One region of the Burkholderia sp. BCC0044 genome, then DNA from elsewhere that is predicted to be linked to it. Evidence: predicted binding sites of a transcription regulator. Region 1 holds the regulator's gene; the other holds the start of a gene.

Region 1 (9,496 bases):
ATGATGTGGTCGACCTGCGGCTTGATGTTTTCCCACTGGTACTGGCGCGTCGACGCGACGTCGATTTCCGAGTCGAAGTGGCCGATGTTGCAGACGATCGCGTTGTGACGCATCGCCTTCATGTGATCGTGGTTGATCACGTGGTAGTTGCCGGTCGCCGTCACGAAGATGTCGGCCTTGTCCGCCGCGTATTCCATCGTCACGACGCGGTAGCCTTCCATCGCCGCCTGCAGCGCGCAGATCGGATCGATTTCGGTGACCCACACGGTCGCGCCCAGGCCGCGCAGCGACTGCGCGCAACCCTTGCCCACGTCGCCGTAGCCCGCGACGACCGCGACCTTGCCCGCGATCATCACGTCGGTCGCGCGCTTGATGCCGTCGACGAGCGACTCGCGGCAGCCGTACAGGTTGTCGAACTTCGACTTCGTGACCGAATCGTTCACGTTGAACGCCGGGAACGGCAGGCGGCCGTCCTTTTCCATCTGGTACAGGCGGTGCACGCCGGTCGTGGTTTCTTCGGTCACGCCCTTGATGTGCGCGAGGCGCTTCGAGTACCAGTTCGCGTCGACGTCGAGGTGCGCGGCGATCGACTTGTACAGCGCGACTTCTTCCTCGTTGGTCGGCTTCGCGATCACCGAACGGTCCTTCTCGGCCTTCGAGCCGAGGATCAGCAGCAGCGTTGCGTCGCCGCCGTCGTCCAGGATCATGTTCGCGAATTCGCCGTTCGGCCATTCGAAGATGCGGTGCGAGAACTCCCAGTATTCGTCGAGCGATTCGCCCTTGAACGCGAACACCGGCGTGCCGGCTTCGACGATCGCGGCCGCTGCGTGATCCTGGGTCGAGAAGATGTTGCACGACGCCCAGCGAACATCGGCGCCAAGCGCCTTCAGCGTCTCGATCAGCACGCCCGTCTGGATCGTCATGTGCAGCGAACCGGCAATGCGCGCGCCCTTCAGCGGCTGCTGCGCCTTGTATTCGTCGCGGATCTGCACGAGGCCCGGCATTTCGGTCTCGGCGATGTTGAGTTCCTTGCGGCCCCAGCCGGCCAGCGCCATGTCGGCGACGACGTAATCGTGGGAAGCCTTGGAATCGATAATGGCGTTCATCACGCCCTCCTTTCTAAAAAGTTTCTAGATTGGTGACGTGAGCGCCGTTCAGGAAGCGGGGCCGGCGCGAAACGCGAAACGTCTGTCTCGCCGCACGGCTGCTTGGTGAAGCCTTCCGAGCCTGGCGGACGCAGATGGTCCGTCGCAACGCTCCTCGGAAAACGGAGGGGATTGTAGCAAATCGGCGCGTGAAATGCGCAAGCACGGCGCGCAAGGACAGCGCACCAGCGGCACGGGCGTGCGGCGCCGGCGCGCGCAGCCGTGGCCGAAGGGTCGGGACTTCGGGGTCAGGACTCCGCGCCGACCCACGCCTGTTCGCGCAGCCGCGCGCGCAGGCGCGCGACGGCCTGGCTGTGCAGCTGGCACACGCGCGATTCGCTCACCTCGAGCACCGCGCCGATCTCGCGCAGATTCAGACCCCGTTCGTAGTACAGCGACATCAAGAGCTTCTCGCGCTCCGGCAGCCGCTCGATCGCCTCGACGAGCGCCTCGCGCAGGTGCTCGTCGAGCAGCGCCGACAACGGATCGGCGTGATCGACGCGATAGCGGTCGAGGAACGGTTCGTCGTCGGCCGCGCGGTCGAAATCCTCGTAGTAGATCAGCTGGCTGCCGTGCAGGTCCTGCAGCATCCCCTGGTATTCGTCGAGCGGCATGTTCAGGTGCTGCGCGATCTCGGTCTCGCTCGCCGAGCGGCCGAGGTGCTGCTCGACCTGGTGCACCGCGTGCTCGACCTCGCGCGACGTCTTGCGCAGGCTGCGCGGCAGCCAGTCGTTGCTGCGCAGCTCGTCGAGCATCGCGCCGCGAATGCGCTGCGTCGCGTAGGTCTCGAACTGCGCGCCCTGGTCTTCCTTGTAGCGGCCGGCCGCGTCCATCAGGCCGATCATGCCGGCCTGGATCAGGTCGTCGAGATCGACGCTCGCCGGCATCTTCGCGACGAGCTGCAGCCCGAGGCGGCGCACGAGCGGCGCGTATTGCGCGAGCACGTCGGCCTGGGACATCTTTCCTTGAGCGTTGTACATCGTGGCTCTCTCCTTCGGGTGGCGCTCACGCGGCGTGTGCCGCGCCCGCCTCATACGACGGCTTGCCGCCGGCGTGGACCGCGCGGCCCGCACCCGAACGCGGGCGCATCGGCCAGTACAACAGGTCGGCGGCAATCTGCCGGTAGTCGCGCGCGGCGGCCGACGACGGGAACGCGTCGACCACCGCATGCATCAGTTCGCGGGCATGCTCGACGAGCGGATCGGCGTTCACGCAGCCCGCGTCGGCGATCGACACGGTCAGGTAGCGGCTCGCGACGCCCGCGAGGTTGTCGAACGCCGTCTTCGCGTCCGCGTGGCTGCCGACCTGATTGGTCAGCACGCGGAACTGCGCGAACGCGTGCGCGAAATGCAGCCGCTTCATGCACGCATACGCCTCGGTGATCGCCTGCGCGGCGACCCGCGTGACGACCAGCACGTCGTGCGCTTCGCGCGCGAGCGCCGAGAACGAGCCGTCGGCGCCGAGCTGCGCGTCGACGAGGACGATGTCGGCCGGGCCGTCGATGAAGTCGCTCAGTTGCGCGTCGCTGTAGCCGACGCGCGCGAGCCGCGCGGCGCCGCACAGGCCGAAGCCCGCCGCCACCCGCGTGCGTTCGCCGTCGCGCAGCCACGCGCCGGCGAGCGTCGCGCTCGCCGAATGCACGTCGGCGCGCTCGTCGACGACGAGCACGTCCTTGCCGAGCGACGCGAGCGCCGCCGCCAGGTTCACCACGGTGGACGTGCAGCCGACGCCCGCCGGCCCGCCCGTCACCGCGACGATGCGCGACGCGCGCCCGGCCAGCAGGCGCCGCAGCCCTTCGGCCTGGTCGATGATCCGTTTATCCAAATCGCACCTCGTGCAGCTCGGCGGTGGAACGTGCGGTCAGTGCGGAAAGCAGCGTCGGCATGTCCTCGTCTTGCGGCACGAAGGGCGAGCCGTCGCGCGGCACACAGAACGCGCTCTTCAGCAGGAATCGGGTCGACGCGACGTACAGGTTCTCCGGCACCTTCTGGCCGGTCGACACGTAGTGGACCGGCAGCTTGTAGCGGATCACCGTGTCGAGCACGCCGCCGAGGTGGGTCGCCTCGTCGAGCTTCGTGAGGATGCAGCCGGCCAGGTCAGGCCCCGCGAGATCCGGATGCTCGCCCGCGCTGCGGTACGCCTGCACGACTTCGTTCAGCGTGTCGCCGTGGCTCGTCGCGTTGAGCAGCAGCAGGCGCTGCACCGGCGCATTCGCGCCGTGCAGCATCGCGATCTGGTCGGACACCGCGCGGTCGCGCTGGCTCATGCCGATCGTGTCGATCAGCACGATGTGCTTGTTGCGCAGCTCGGACAGCGCGAGCGCGAGGTCGCCCGCATCCTTCACCGCGTGAACCGGTACGCCGAGGATCTTGCCGAAGATGCGCAGTTGCTCGTGGCCGCCGATCCGGTAGCTGTCGGTGGTCAGCAGCGCGACCTTGCTCGCGCCGAAGCGCATCACGCAGCGCGCGGCCAGCTTCGCGGTGGTGGTCGTCTTGCCGACGCCGGTCGGCCCCATCAGCGCGAACACGCCGCCGCGCTCCATCAGCGCGTCCTCGCTGTCGAGCACCGGCAGGTTCGACGCGAGCACCGACTGCGCCCATTCGGCGGCCTGCTCGAAGGTCTGCGCGCCGTCGCCGGCCGGCAGGTTGTCGACCAGCATCCGCACGAGCTGCGCGGAGAAGCCGGCCGCGAACAGGTGCTTCGTCAGCGCGCTGTGGACGGCGCTGCGACGCTGGCGGTCGTGCCACATCAGGCTGTCGAACTGCTCTTCCATCATCCCGCGCAGCTCGCCGAGCTCCTGCATCACCGTGTCGTTGACGATCCGCTCGATGCGCGACTTCACCGCATCGGCCACCACGGCGGCCGCGTCGGCGGACAGGCGCGTGCGGTCGGTCGCCCTGGCGCCGTACGCGACACCCATGTCGAGGGCGCGCTTCGCGGCGGCCGGCGCTCCGGTGGTCGGTGCTGCGGCGGCCGGCATCCGGCGCTCGGCGTCGCGCACGATGTCGCGCGCCCAGTCGGGCGGCGTCGCGCCGGCCGCGGCTTGCGGCGCGGGCGCGCTCGCCTGCGGCTCGGCCGGCGCCTGCGCACGGGCGATCAGCGCGTCGCGCTGCTGCGTCAGGCGCTTCGCGTGCTCGACGAGCCACGGTGCGGGTTCGGAGGCCGGGGCAGGCGATCCGGCGGCCGACGCAGCGATCGACGGCACGGCCGCAGCCGGCGCGTCCGCATCGATCGGCGCGGCATGCGCATCCGCCTCGTGCGCATCGGCGCTCGCGCCGAACACGGACGAGAACACGTCCGGCAGCCCGCCTTCGCCCGCCGCATACGGATTGACGGCCGGGCGCGGGGCGATGCCCGGACGCGACACGATGCCCGGCACGGCCGCGGCCGGCACGGATTCCGGCACGCGCGGCGTGGCGAAGCGCGGACGCGCGGCCGGCGGCGCCACCGCGGCGAGATCCGAATCGGCGAGTGCAACGATTTCGACACTGCCGTCATCGAGCGTGCGGTTCGACAGCACGACCGCGTCGGCGCCGAGCGCCTCGCGCACGAGACGAAGTGCGTCGCGGCTCGTTGCGCCGGTGAATTTGCGAATGTTCAAGCGGAACCCCCGATGACGTTAACGACTTTGATCGTGCGTGTGTCCGGCACTTCGGCGTACGACAGCACTTTCAATTGCGGCAGGCTGCGGCGCAGGAAACGCGCGAGCATCGCGCGCAGCGCGTGCTGCACGAGCAGCACGGGCGGCAGCCCGAGATTCTGTTGACGCAGCATCGCTTGCTGCGTGCCGGTCAGAAGGTTGTGCGCGAGGCCGGGTTCGAGGCCCGGGTTCGCGCCGGTGGCGAGCGCCTGCGACAGCACGCGCTCCAGGTTCGCGTCGAGGCCCATCACCTGCATTTCGCCGGCGCCCGGATACCACTGCTGCGTGATCGCGCGGCCGAGCGAGAGCCGCACCGCGGCCGTGATCTCGAACGCGTCGCCGCGGCCCGCATGCTCGGACACGGCCTCGAGGATCGTGCGCATGTCGCGGATCGGCACGCCTTCCTCGAGTAGGTTCTGCAGCACCTTCTGCAGCGTGGTGAGCGAGATCGTCTTCGGCACCAGGTCCTCGACGAGCGACGGCGCGTCCTTGCCGGTGCGCTCGACGAGCGCCTGCACTTCCTGGCGGCCGAGCAGCTCGGCCGCGTGCTGGACGACGAGGTGGTTCAGGTGCGTCGCGACGACCGTGCTCGCGTCGACCACCGTGTAGCCGTACACCTGCGCCTGCTCGCGCAGCGCGACGTCGATCCACACGGCCGGCAGCCCGAACGCCGGATCCTGCGTGACGGCGCCCGGCAGCGCGGCCGTCACCTGGCCCGGGTTGATCGCGAGCCACTGGCCGGGGAACACTTCGCCGACGCCGATCTCGACGCCCTTCAGCGCGATCCGGTACGCGTTCGGCCGCAGTTCGAGGTTGTCGCGGATATGGATCACCGGCGGCAGGAAGCCGATTTCCTGCGCGAATTTCTTGCGGATGCTCTTGATGCGCTTGAGCAGCTCGCCGTCGCTGTTCTTGTCGACCAGCGGGATCAGCCGGTAGCCGACTTCGAGGCCGAGCGGGTCGATCAGCTGCACGTCGTCCCAGGTCGCTTCGTGGCTGTCGGCCGGCAGCACGGCGGGCGGCGCGATGTCGGTCACGTCGCCGGCCGCCTTGCGGGCCGCCGCGCGCTTGGTCTGCGTGCGTGCCAGCCAGATCGCGCCGCCGCCGAGCGCGAGGAACGCGAAGTGCGGCATCCCGGGGATCAGCCCCATCAGCACGATGATCGCGCCGGTGATGTTCAGCACGCGCGGGTTCGTGAACAGCTGGCCGGTGATCTGCGTGCCGATGTCCTCGTCGGTCGCGACGCGCGACACGATCACGCCGGCCGCGGTCGAGATCACGAGCGACGGGATCTGCGCGACGAGGCCGTCGCCGATCGTCAGCAGCGTGTAGTTGGTGCCGGCCGCGGCGAACGACATGTCGTGCTGGACCATCCCGACGATCAGCCCGCCGATCACGTTGATCGCCATGATGATCAGGCCGGCGATCGCGTCGCCGCGCACGAACTTCGACGCGCCGTCCATCGACCCGTAGAACTCGGCTTCCTGCGACACGGCGAGGCGCCGCTTGCGCGCCTGTTCCTCGTTGATGAGGCCGGCGTTCAGGTCGGCGTCGATCGCCATCTGCTTGCCGGGCATCGCGTCGAGCGTGAAGCGCGCGGACACTTCGGCGATCCGCCCCGCGCCCTTCGTGATCACCATGAAGTTGATGATCATCAGGATCACGAACACGACGATGCCGACCGCGAAGTTGCCGCCGACGAGGAAGTGGCCGAACGCCTCGATCACCTGGCCGGCCGCGTCGGGCCCGGTGTGGCCTTCGAGCAGCACGACGCGCGTCGACGCGACGTTCAGCGACAGGCGCAGGAGCGTCGAGAACAGCAGCACGCTCGGGAACGCCGCGAAGTCGAGCGGCTTCATCGTGTACATGCTGACGAGCAGCACCATCACGGACAGCGCGATGTTGAACGTGAACAGCAGATCCAGCAGCATCGGCGGCAGCGGCAGGATCATCATCCCCAGGATCATGCAGATGAGGATCGGGCCCGCGAGCGCGCGCAGGTTGGCGCCCGCGAACGGGTTCGGGCGCTTCGCGAACAGGCCGGTGGTCGGGGTGCTCATGCTGCGGTCCCTTGCTTGCCGAGGGTGTCCTCGGCTTCTTCACGTTCGTCGTCGGCGGCGACCGACGTGCCCTTGTCGAGGTCGGCCGGCACGTCGAGATCGACCGGCATCGCCGGGAACGCGCCGCCTTCCGAACGGAAGCGCTTGAGCTGGTAGACCCACGCGAGCACTTCGGCGACCGCCGAGTACAGCGAACCGGGAATCTCGCGCTCGATTTCGACGTTGTGATACAGCGCACGCGCGAGCGGCGGCGCTTCGAGCAGCGGCACGTTGTGTTCGGCCGCGAGCTCGCGGATGCGCGCGGCGACGAGGTTCACGCCCTTCGCGACGACCTTCGGCGCGCGCATCTCGCCATCCGTGTATTGCAGCGCGACCGCGAAGTGCGTCGGGTTCGTGACGACCACGTCGGCCTTCGGCACGGCCGCCATCATCCGGCGGCGGGCGATCGCGCGCTGCTGCTGGCGGATCCGCCCCTTCACGTGCGGATCGCCTTCGTTCTCGCGATGCTCGCGCTTCACTTCTTCCTTCGTCATGCGCAACTTCTTGTTGTACTGCCAGAGTTGGTAAGGCACATCGAGCCCGGCGACCACCAGCATCCCGGCGACCGTCGTGCCGCAGCACACGGCGACCAGATGCAGCGCATCGGGCAGCGCGGCGCCGAGCGGCTGCGTGGCGAGGCCGAGCAGTTCGTCCTTGCTGCGCCAGATCGCGATGCCGCCGATCCCGCCGACCACCAGCGTCTTCGCGATCGACATCCCGAGCTGGATCGGCCCCTGGATCGAGAAGATCCGGCCGAGGCCCGAGATCGGGTTCAGGCGGTCGAACTTCAGCTCGAACGTCTTTTGCGAAATCAGCCAGCCGCCGAGCGCCATCGGCGCGAGCAGCGCGGCGACGCCGGTGAGCGCGAGCAGCGGCAGCAGCGCGGCGAAGCCTTCGAGGCTCGCGCTGCCGGCCGCCGACAGCATCCGGTGGGTGTCGAACGCGGTCGCGCGATCGAACGTGAACGCGCCGCGCAGCATCGCCTGCAGATGCCCGCCCGACGGGCCCGCGAGCAGCCATGCGCCGTAGAACCCCGCCGCGAGCAGTGCGAACGAAGCCAGTTCGCGCGAACGCGCGACCTGCCCCTCCTCGCGCGCCTTTTCGCGGCGCCTGGGAGTGGCGGCTTCGGTCTTGTCGAGATCGCTCTCGTCTGCCACGGGGCCTCCGGTCGGGTACGGCGGAATGCCGCTTTCCAGTGACACCGATTATTCATGGAGGCGTCAAACGCCGATCGGTCGAGCAAAGCCGGGAAAGGGGGGTATTTCGGGGAATCGGGCGAGCCGCCGCGAACGCGGCTGGAACGGCGCGGAATGGGGGCGGAGCGACGTGCGGCGCGGCGGGAAACGGGCCGCTCGGCGCACGGGCGAAGCGACGGCTGCAAGCGGGACAGCCGCGGCGGAATGCGAGGGGAACGGTGAAACGACGGGCGGGAACGGCGTGGGAAATCGGCCCCGACGCAACGGCGTCGTGGGTCGGGCGTCGGCGTCGTGGGTCGGCGTCGGGACGGCCGGACGGCCACCGCCGGCCTGAATGACCTGAGCGGCCTGAGCGACCTAAGCGGATTCGCCGGCCGCCGCCCGCTGCAGCGCGCCGAGATCGAGCTTCTTCATCGTCATCACCTGCGCCATCACGCGCTCGGCGCGGGCCGGGTCGCCCGTCATCAGTTCGGCCATCTGCACGGGCACGACCTGCCACGACACGCCGAAGCGGTCGCGCAGCCACCCGCATTGCTGCGCACGCGCGTCGCCGCCTTCGGACAGGCGCGCCCAGTAATGGTCGATCTCGGCCTGGTCGCGGCAGTTGACGACGAACGACACGGCCGGCGTCATCTGGAACATGGGGCCGCCGTTCAGCGCGACGAACGCCTGCCCGTCGAGCTCGAACGCCACGGTCATCACCGCGCCCTCGGCGTTGCCGGACGCCTGCGCGCCGGCCTTGCCGTAGCGCGCGACGTGCACGATGCGCGCGTTGTCGAACACCGAGACGTAGAAGCCGGCCGCCGCCTCGGCGTCGCGGTCGAACCACAGGAACGGCGTGATGCGCTGGATATGCGAGTTCATGCGCTGTCTCCTCTCATGTCGTGCCGGCACCGCTGCCGGTCTTACATCGTAGACGCTATGCCGGCGCCTGGCGGTGCGCCGATCCGTAGCCGCGCGCCCGCCGGGTCGAAAAAAAGGGGGCGATCGCTCGCCCCCTCGTTCCCGCGTCCGCCGTGCCGCGTCAGAACGCGACGAACGGCTGCGCGCCGCCGCTCGCGGTCTTGTCCATCCCGAAGTAGATCGTCTTGCCGTAGAAGTGCGGCATGCCGATGTCGAGCCAGTTGGACGAGCCGAACGGGCCGGCAATGTCGTTGAACGCGAACGTCGACGAGTTCGAGAACAGCGAATCCGCGTTCGCGACCGGCATCGACACGGTGCCCGACGCGCCGTTCTGGCCGCTCAGCGTGGCCGAATAGGTGGTCGTGGATGCCGGGCAATAGAACTGCGTGTTCCGCGAACAGACCGTCTGCGCCGAATCGTTGAAGAAATACGCGTTCGAGCCCGTATCGAAGAACGCGGTCACGCTGCGCCCCTGGAACGTCGCGCTGACGTCGCCGGTCGTGGTCGACGTCA
Region 2 (9,496 bases), on a different contig from region 1:
AGCGCGGCGCGCACGCAGCGGCCACGGCCATGCTCAGGCAAACGTATCGACGAGGCCGGCGCGGCTCGCGCGCGCGGCGACCGGTGCGGATTGCGCGGCGTCGACGGGTGCATCGACGGCTGACGGTCCGCCGTTCCCGCGTCGCGACGACTGGCCGTAGGCGTTGGTCTGCTGCGGGTTTTGCTGCTGTTGCTGCGAAGCGAGGCCGCCGTCGCTGACGGTCGCGCTGCCGAGCCCGAGCCCGCCCGCTTCCATCGCTTCGCGCAGCTTCGGCAGCGCGGCTTCGACCGCGTCGCGCACCTGCGGATGCTGCGACACGAACAGCGCGTGCGCATGGTTGTCCGCGACGCGCAGCACCACCTGCAGCGGCCCGAGATCGGGCGGGTTGAGCGTCAGCTCGGCGCTCTGCTGGTGCGCATTCGACAGGAACACCACCTTCTGGCTCAGCGCATCCGTCCAGTCGGCCGTGCCGACGTGCGGCGCGAGCACGTGCGCGTTGGCGGCGGCGATCGCACCGGCGGCCGGCGACAGTTGCAGGTTCGCCTGCGCGGCGGCAGCGGCCGTTGCGCCGGCCGCGAGCGTCGCGCTGGCGGCCGGATCCGTCGCGTTGCTGGCCGCCGCGAGTGCGTGCTGCGCGCCGGACTGCGCGTTCGCGTCGGCCTGCAGCGTCTGCGCGGTGATCTGGGTCGGCGTCTGTTGCGTGGCGAGCGCGCCTTTCGCGTCGGCGAGCGTGCGGTCGAACGTCGGCACTTTCGGCGTCAGCGGCGCGGCGGCATTCGACGCGGTTGCCGCCGGCGCGGTCGGCGCGGTCGGCGTGGCGGCGGCGGCCGTGCCGGTCGCCGGCATCGCAATCGCGTTCGCACCGCCCGTCAGCTTCGCGAGCGCCGCTTGCAGCGCGTCGCGGCTCGAAGCCGGATCGGTTTGCAGGGCGGCCGCGTCCTGGGGGGCATGATTCGCGAGCGTCGCCGTGGCGTCCGGCTGGCCGGACACGGCCGTCTTTTGCGCAGTGACGGCGGCGGCGGCCGCGTCGGCCGGCGTCGCGGTGTCCGGGCGCGCCTGCAGTTGCGCCTGCACGGCCGCGGCGGCCGCGAGGGCGGCGGCGTCGGGGTTGGCGGTGGCGGCGTTCGCGGTCGTGTCGTCGGTCGCCTTGTCGTCGTCCGTGCCGGACGGTTTCGCGCCGGCGGCCGGCTTCGAGGCAGCCTGTCTGGTCGACACGTCCGGCGTGCCGGCGTTGGCCGTATCGCCGCGCGTGGCGACGCTTTGCTTCAGCGTCTGCGCGAACGGTACGGCGCTCGTGGCGGCCGACGCATCGTTGGCGGCGGACGCACCCGAGCCGCGGGCGGCCTTGAGTGCGGCGCCGGCGGTGTCGAGCAGCGCGCCGAGCAGGGGCAGGGGAGGCATGACGGTTCTCTCGTTCGAAGGCGGTGGTCGGTTACGACGAACGGGCCGCGTCGGCCCGCATGCGCAGGATCTTCGCGGCATGTTCGTCGGCGTCGCGCTGTTCGCGCCGGGCGTCGCGCTGCGCTTCCTGCGCGACGCCGCGCGCCTGCAGGATTTCATACGAGCCGACGGTCCGTTTCTTCTGCTGCCAGTTCGGGCGCGCCTCGTCGATGCGGACCTCGGCCGCGGCGAGCACGGTGCGCTGCTGCGCGATCGCCGCATCGAGCGTGTCGATGAACGCCTGGAAATTGCGCCAGTTGCCGGCCGGCATCCCGCTCTGCGCGGATTGCGCGAAGCGCGCGTGGTATTCGTCGCGATAGCGCAGCAGCGCGTCGAGCTGTTCGGCCGCCGCGGTGCGGTCGCGCTGCGCGGTGCCGAGCTGCTTCGCGGCCGAATCGAGGTCGTCCTGCGCGCGGTCGAGCAGCAGCTGAAGGGGAAAGCCGTGGGCCATCGGGATCAGCCTCCGTAAGCGTCGAACAGCGCATCGAGTGCAGTGAGGCTCGATGCGAACGGCGCGCATTCGCGAAAGCCCTGCTGCAGGAACGCCTCGATGCGCGGGTAGAGCGCGATCGCGCGGTCGAGCTGCGCGTCGCGCCCGGGTGCGTAAGCGCCGACGGCGATCAGGTCGCGATTGCGCTGGTAGCGCGACAGCATCTGCTTGAACTGCCGCACGTGGTCGAGATGCGTTTCGTCGATCAGCGCGGTCATCGCACGGCTGATCGACGCCTCGATGTCGATCGCGGGATAGTGGCCGGCCTCGGCGAGCGCGCGCGACAGCACGATGTGGCCGTCGAGGATCGCGCGCGCCGAATCGGCGATCGGGTCCTGCTGGTCGTCGCCTTCGGTCAGCACCGTGTAGAACGCGGTGATCGAGCCGCCGCCTTCGGGCCCGTTGCCGGTGCGCTCGACGAGCGCGGGGAGCTTCGCGAACACCGACGGCGGATAGCCTTTCGTCGCAGGCGGCTCGCCGATCGCCAGTGCGATCTCGCGCTGCGCCATCGCATAGCGCGTCAGCGAATCCATCAGCAGCAGCACGTGCTTGCCCTGGTCGCGGAAATACTCGGCGAGCGACGTCGCGTACGCGGCGCCCTGCATCCGCAACAGCGGCGACACGTCGGCCGGCGCCGCGACGACGACCGAGCGCGCGAGCCCGTCCTCGCCGAGGATCTGTTCGATGAATTCCTTCACTTCGCGGCCGCGTTCGCCGATCAGCCCGATCACGATCACTTCCGCGCTCGTGTAGCGCGCCATCGTGCCGAGCAGCACCGACTTGCCGACGCCGGAGCCGGCGAACAGGCCCATCCGCTGGCCGCGGCCGACGGTGAGCAGCGCGTTGATCGCGCGCACGCCGACGTCGAGCACGTGGTGGATCGGCTCGCGATCGAGCGGGTTGATCGACGGCGCCGACAGCGGCGCATCGACTTTCGCCGCGAGCGGGCCGAGGCCGTCGAGCGGGCGGCCCGACGCGTCGACGACGCGCCCGAGCATCTCCCAGCCGACCGGCAGCCGCTTCGCGCCGGCGAGCGGATCGGTGACGGGCGCGCTTTCGCGCGGCCACACGCGTGCGCCGGGCAGCACGCCCGCGACATCGGTGGTCGGCATCAGGAACAGGCGGTCGCCGGCGAAGCCGACGACTTCGGCTTCCGCGTGCGGCAGCGTGCTGCCGGGCGGCAGTTCGATCGTGCATTCGGCGCCGACCGACAGGCGCAGCCCGATCGCCTCGAGCACGAGGCCGGCCGCGCGCGTGAGGCGCCCGCACGGCCGCAGCGGCAGTGCGCGGTGGCTGCGCGCGGCGAGCCCGTTCAGGTGCGTGCGCCAGTGGTCAAGGTGCGGATTGTGCGGCGCGCGCGGGGCGGCGGCGGGCGCGCTGGCCGGATGCGGCGCGCCGCCGTGCGCGCCTTCGGGCCCGAACGACGCGAGCGCGAGCTCGCGTTCGAGCGGCGTCATGCCGTCGTGCGCGAGTGCGTCGGGCGAGCGCGTCACCACGTGCTCACCTTGCCGATCGCGGCGGCGACGCGCTGCCAGCGCGTGGGCAGCGTCGCGTCGACCTCGCCGGTCGCGGCGTGCGCGCGGCAGCCGCCGCGCTCGATCGACGCGTCGGTGCGCACGTTCCAGCCGAGCGTGTCGAGGTCATCCTGCAGATACGCTTCGACGACGGGGAGGTCGGCCGGATGCACCGCGAGATGCGGCGCGCCGGACAGCGCGGGTTCGGCCGCGAGCACGTCGCGCACGGCGGCGACCAGCGCGGCCGGGTCGTGCTTCACGTGCTGGCGCACGACCTGCTGCGCGATGTCGAGCGCGAGCTGCGCGAGGTCGGACGCGAGATCGTGTTCGATGGCCGAGACGGCTTCGCGAAACGACGCGGCGAGCGCCGCGAGCTGCGCGGCCTGTTCGCGGGCGTCGGCCTGGCCGGCCTCGAAGCCCTGTTGGCGGCCCTGCTCGAAACCGGCCTGGTAACCGAGCGCCTGGCCTTCGACGTGGCCGGCCGCATGGCCTTCGGCGTGCGCGGCGTCGCGCACGCGCTGCAACTCCTCGGCGAGCGCGGCGGCAGCGGCCGCCGCGTCGTCGGGCGGCGGCGGGGGCGGCGGCGGGTCGAACGACGCCATCTCCCACCGCTGGTACGCGGTGAGGGTGCCCACGCGATCGCTCGCCGAATCAGACATACGCGTCTTCCGCCTTGCCGCCGATCGCGATCTGGCCGCTCTCGGCGAGGTTGCGCACGATCTGCAGGATGCGGCGCTGCTGCGTCTCGACTTCGGACACGCGCACCGGGCCGCGCGCGTCGAGATCCTCGGCGAGCAGTTCGGCCGCGCGCTGCGACATGTTCGCGAGGAACTTCTGGCGCAGCGCGGGCGGCGCGCCCTTCAGCGCGACGATCAGCGTTTCCGACTCGACTTCCTTGAGCACCATCTGGATCGCGCGGTCCTCGAGGTCGAGCAGGTTCTCGAACACGAACATCTGGTCGATGATCTTCTGCGCGAGATCGGCGTCGTACTGGCGCACGCTTTCGAGCACGCCTTCCTCGTGCACGCTCGTCATGAAGTTCAGGATCTCGGCCGCGGTGCGGATGCCGCCCATCGGGCTGCGCTTCAGGTTGTCGCTGCCGGACAGCAGGCCCGTCAGCACGTCGTCGAGTTCGCGCAGCGCGGCCGGCTGGATGCCGTCGAGCGTCGCGATCCGCAGCAGCACGTCGTTACGCAGCCGTTCGGTGAAGCAGGACGCGATTTCGGACGCCTGGTCGCGGTCGAGGTGCACGAGGATCGTCGCGATGATCTGCGGATGCTCGTTCTTGATCAGTTCGGCCACCGCGCCCGAATCCATCCATTTCAGGCCCTCGATGCCGCTCGTGTCGCTGCCCTGCAGGATGCGGTCGATCAGCACGCCGGCCTTGTCCTCGCCGAGCGCCTTCGTCAGCACCGAGCGGATGTACTCGTTCGAATCGAGCGACAGCGCGGTGTGCTGCTCGGCTTCCTTCACGAAGTCCTGCAGCACCTCCTCGACCTGCTCGCGCGTGACGTTCTTCAGCGCGGCCATCGCCACGCCGATCTTCTGGACCTCGCGCGGCGCGAGGAACTTGAATACCTGCGCGGCCTCTTCCTCGCCGATCGACATCAGCAGCAGCGCGCTCTTGGTCAAGCCTTCAGCGTTCATCGGACACCCAGTTCTTCACGACGGTGGCGACGATCTTCGGATCCTGGCGGGCGATCGTGCGCGCGTAGTCGAGGTTGCGTTCGTAGCGGTTCTTCTCGTTTTCGAAGCCGAGCAGCAGCGGGTCGGGTTCCTCGGCCGCCTTGTCCGGCGCGGGCAGCCCGTCGAGCGCGACCACGTCGTCCGGCGCCGCGAGCGCCGGCGCGACCGGCTCGGGCGGCGGGAACGCGCGGCGCATCGCCGGGCGCACGAACATGAAGTAGAGCGCCGCCGCGGCCGCCGCGATGCCGAGCCACTTCGCGGCTTCCTTCGCCATCGCGATCATGTCGGGCTGGCGCCACCACGGCAGGTCGGCGTACGGGTCGCTCGCGGTCGAGAACGCGCTGTTCACGACGTTTACCGAGTCGCCGCGCTTCTCGTCGTAGCCCATCGCGTCCTTCACGAGCTGTTCGACCTGCGCGAGCTTCGCGGGCGGCAGCGGCTGCATCGTCACGTGGCCCTTCGCGTCGGCGACCGGCTGGTAGTTGACGACGACCGCGACCGACAGCCGCTTCACGCTGCCCATCGGCTGCTCGGTGTGGCGGATCGTCTTGTCGAGCTCGTAGTTGGTCGTCTGGTCCTTGCGGTCGCTGACCGGCGTGGTCTGCGGCCCGTTCTGGCCGTTGCCGGCGACGATCGGCGCGGACGCCGGCTGCGGCGGCGTGTTCGACAGCGCGCCCGGCACGCCCGATGCGCCGCCCTGCGCGAGTTCGGTCGCGCTGCTGGTCTGCTGGCTGCGGATCGCGGATTGCTGCGGATTGCCGTTCGGGCCGTAGCTTTCCGACGTCTGCTCGATCTTCGAGAAATCGAGATCGGCGCTGACCTGCGAGCGCGCGTTGCCGGCGCCGAAGATCGGCGCGAGGATCGCGTCGATGCGCTTCTGCGTGTTGTGCTCGACCTGCTGCACGTACTTGAGCTGGCTCGCGTCGAGGCCGGACGCGGACGCGGTCTGGGTCAGCAGGTTGCCGTCCTGGTCGACGATCGTCACGTTCTTGGCCGGCATGTCGGGCACGCCGGACGACACCATCCGCGTGATCGCCTGCACCTGGCCCTCGTCGAGCACGCGGCCCGGGTAGAGGTCGACGAACACCGACGCGCTCGGCGCTTCCTTGTCGCGCACGAACACCGACGGCTTCGGGATCGCGAGATGCACGCGCGCGCCGCGCACGGCATTGATCGATTCGATGGTGCGCTGCAGCTCGCCTTCGAGCGCGCGCTGGTAGTTGATCTGCTCGGCGAACTGGCTGATGCCGAATTTCTGGTTGTCCATCAGCTCGAAGCCGACCGAGCCGCCCTTCGGCAGCCCCATCGCGGCGAGCTTCAAGCGCGTTTCGTGCACCTGGCCCGACGGCACGAGGATCGCGCCGCCGGCATCGGCGAACTTGTAGGGAACGTTTGCCTGCTGGAGCGCGGCGATGATCGCGCCGCCGTCGCGGTCCGACAGGTTGCTGTACAGCACGCGGTAGTCGGGCGCCCGGCTCCACAGCACGAGCGCGGTGATCGCGGCGATCGCGAACGCGACGGCGATCACGAACGGCAGCTTCGGGTTGCCCTTCATCCGCGAGATGCCGGGAATGCGTTCGGCGAAGCCGCCCAGCCCGAAGTCCGCGCCTGCGCCGCCCGCGCCCGGCAACGCGGCGGCCGCGGCGGCGCCGGGCGCCGGGCTGAGGCCCGCGCGGGCGTCTGGGTTGATCAGCGAGTTGGCCTGCGAATCCATGCGTCGAGTTTCTCCGGAGCGGGACGACTGAGCTCGCTCGGACGAGCGGGCGGACAATGACACGATGCGATTATCGTGACCCGCGGCGCACTCCGATCGACCGAAAAGAGCGGGGTTTCCCCCGTACTTTCGCGGCTTTGACGCGCGCCGCGCTGCTATCCTTTCTCGCGATCCGGCATGGTGCGCGTGGTGCGGCGCCGGCGGGTCGCCCGGTGCGTCCGGGTCTCTTCTCTATGTCTGGGGACAGCATGACTGCGAACGTCAGCGGAATCGGTTCGGTGTTGCAACAGATGCAGTCGATGGCCGCGCAGGCGTCCGGCGGCGTCGCGAGCCCGACGGCGGCGCTGGCCGGCTCGGGCGCGGCGACGGCCGGCACGTTCGCGAGCGCGATGAAGGCGTCGCTCGACAAGATCAGCGGCGACCAGCAGCACGCGCTCGGCGAGGCGAAGGCGTTCGAGGTCGGCGCGCCGAACATCTCGCTGAACGACGTGATGGTCGACATGCAGAAAGCCAATATCGGCTTCCAGTTCGGGCTCCAGGTCCGCAACAAGTTGGTGAGCGCTTACAACGACATCATGCAGATGTCGGTGTGAGGCGACGGGCATCCGGCGACGGGCATCCGGGGACGGCCATCCGATGGCGACTCCGGGCCTGCCGAATAGCGCCGGCGAGCCGGCGCCGCTTGCCCGGCGGCAGCCCCCGCGCACCTAAAGCTTTCCAAATCCCTTCCGATAACTTCGGTGAAGGCCGCGCCGTGCCACGCACGGCGGCGGCGCCCGTCTAGCCAAGACAAATAACAAGGAGAAGCGCATGTTTTCCCCAGGACACGCTGGAGCCAGTGCATACGCGCGTGTCGGCGTCGAGACCGGGGTGATGGGCGCGTCCCCGCACCGGCTGATCGCGATGCTGTACCAGGGCGCGCGGCAGGCGATCGCGCTCGCGCGCATGCATTTGCAGCAGGACAACGTGTCCGGGCGCGGCGAAGCGATCGGCAAGGCGATCCGGATCGTCGAGAGCGGCCTGCAGGCGTCGCTGAATCGCGACGCGGGCGGCGAGATCGCCGAGCGCCTCCATGCGCTGTATGCGTATATCGGCCGGCGTCTGCTGGAAGCGAACGCGCAGGCGAGCGACGCGATGCTGGTCGAGGTCGACGGCTTGCTCGCGACGCTCGAGGAAGCATGGACGGGCATCGCCCCGGAAGTCGCGCGGATGGCCGCGCAACAGGTAGCGGAAGCATCACGATGAATCACAAGGCCGAATACTTCGCGCGCTACGAGGCGCTCGCCGCCGTGTCGGGCCGGATGCTGTGCGCCGCGCGCGGCGCCGACTGGAACGCGTTGCCGGGGTTGCAGGCCGAATTCATGCAGCTCGTCGACGGGTTGAAGGAGGCCGATCCGGGCGTCGTGCTCGACGAATCGGATCTCGGCCGCAAGCTCGACCTGATCCGCCGCATCCTGGCCGACGACGCCGCGATCCGCGATCTCGCGAGCCCGGACATCGCGCGGCTGTCCGCGCTGTTCGAGGCGCGGCGCTCGACCCAGGTATTGACCGATCTGTACCGCGCGCGCGGGTAGGGCCGTGTGCCGGGACACGGGCGCGACGCGCCCGGCCCGGCGCCGCATGCGGCGCGCGCTGTTCCCGCGGGCGATTTCGGGCATTCCCGCGGAATGAGTTTTCATGGGGTTGCCACGAGAACGGCCGCTCGCCGCGTTGCGCGCCTCGCGAGCGGCCGTTCTCGTGGCAACGCATGTGCGTTCCATATGCAACAGACCCTAACGTGAGCAGGCTCCGATCATGACCGGTATCGACTCCGTTGCGGCCGCGCTGCTGGCGAGCCGCCTCGACAGCCTGCTGACCGGCACCGTATCGGCGCCCGTCGGCGGCGGCGCGACCTCGCAGGTCGGCACGCCGGGCGCCGGCGCGTCGTCCGCGCCGCCGGCCGGCAGCCCGCCTGCCGCGCCGCCCGCTTCCACGCAGACCGCGCTGTCCGATGTCGGGCGCGTGCTCGACGCGATCTCGCGCTCGGGCGGCGATGCGACGCCGGCGATCGTCGGGCGGCTGCCGCTGCTGGCCGACCCCGCCGTGCTGCTCGCCGATACGCCCGTGCCGGCGCGCGCGCCGGCTGCGTCCGGTCCCGCCGAGTCTGCCACGCCGGCTTCCGCGGAAGCGTCGTCCGCCGCCGCGACGCGGGCCGCGGCGGCGCCCTCGGTCGCACCGCCCGTCGCGGCGCTGCGTGCGGCGCTGGCGCAGGCCGTGAGCGAGAGCGGCCTTTTCTACGAATCCCATCTCGCGCAGTGGCTGGCCGGCCAGCGTCCGCTCGCGGCGCTGCTGCGCGAGCCGCAGGCGCGCCTGGCGACCGCGCTCGCGCCGGCCGACCCGGATGCCGTCCCGCACGATTCCACCGACTTGCTCGACGAACTGCTTGCCCAGCGCCCGCCGCTGCCGGCTGCCGCGCGCGCGAGCGCGCCGCCGCCGGCCCAGGGCGGCGCGCCTGCGCGCGACCCTACGCAGGCCGCAGCAGCGGCCGCCCGGCAGGGCGCATCGTTGCCGCCCGATACCGCCGATCCGCTGGCCGCGCACGCCGATACGCGCTGGACGCCCGCGCGTGCCGAGCTGGCCGCCGCATCGTCCGATCCGCAGGCGCAGCAGCCG

The links. Region 1 encodes FliA, which starts transcription of late flagellar genes. Its sites were predicted from a motif close to CTAAAGTTTNNNNNNNNNNNGCCGNTA; they were not measured.
Region 2: fliS (flagellar export chaperone FliS) is a predicted target of FliA. The motif match lies at 7,552-7,578, and genes of this name have one in related genera.

What each region holds. Positions count from the first base shown of each region.
Region 1 covers NZ_CADFDO010000007.1:201,478-210,973, reverse strand. The annotation lists gene ahcY (adenosylhomocysteinase) at 1-1,106, opposite strand, end outside; S-adenosyl-L-homocysteine riboswitch at 1,139-1,268, opposite strand; gene HWX14_RS32720 (RNA polymerase sigma factor FliA) at 1,394-2,125, opposite strand; gene HWX14_RS32715 (MinD/ParA family protein) at 2,151-2,969, opposite strand; gene flhF (flagellar biosynthesis protein FlhF) at 2,962-4,746, opposite strand; gene flhA (flagellar biosynthesis protein FlhA) at 4,743-6,845, opposite strand; gene flhB (flagellar biosynthesis protein FlhB) at 6,842-8,041, opposite strand; gene HWX14_RS32695 (VOC family protein) at 8,438-8,944, opposite strand; gene HWX14_RS32690 (DUF3443 family protein) at 9,105-9,496, opposite strand, start outside.
Region 2 covers NZ_CADFDO010000005.1:343,943-353,438, reverse strand. The annotation lists gene HWX14_RS29620 (GMC family oxidoreductase N-terminal domain-containing protein) at 1-1, shown strand, start outside; gene HWX14_RS29615 (flagellar hook-length control protein FliK) at 34-1,401, opposite strand; gene fliJ (flagellar export protein FliJ) at 1,433-1,891, opposite strand; gene fliI (flagellar protein export ATPase FliI) at 1,897-3,426, opposite strand; gene fliH (flagellar assembly protein FliH) at 3,420-4,103, opposite strand; gene fliG (flagellar motor switch protein FliG) at 4,096-5,091, opposite strand; gene fliF (flagellar basal-body MS-ring/collar protein FliF) at 5,081-6,844, opposite strand; gene fliE (flagellar hook-basal body complex protein FliE) at 7,093-7,437, shown strand; gene fliS (flagellar export chaperone FliS) at 7,655-8,089, shown strand; gene HWX14_RS29575 (flagellar protein FliT) at 8,086-8,418, shown strand; gene HWX14_RS29570 (flagellar hook-length control protein FliK) at 8,639-9,496, shown strand, end outside.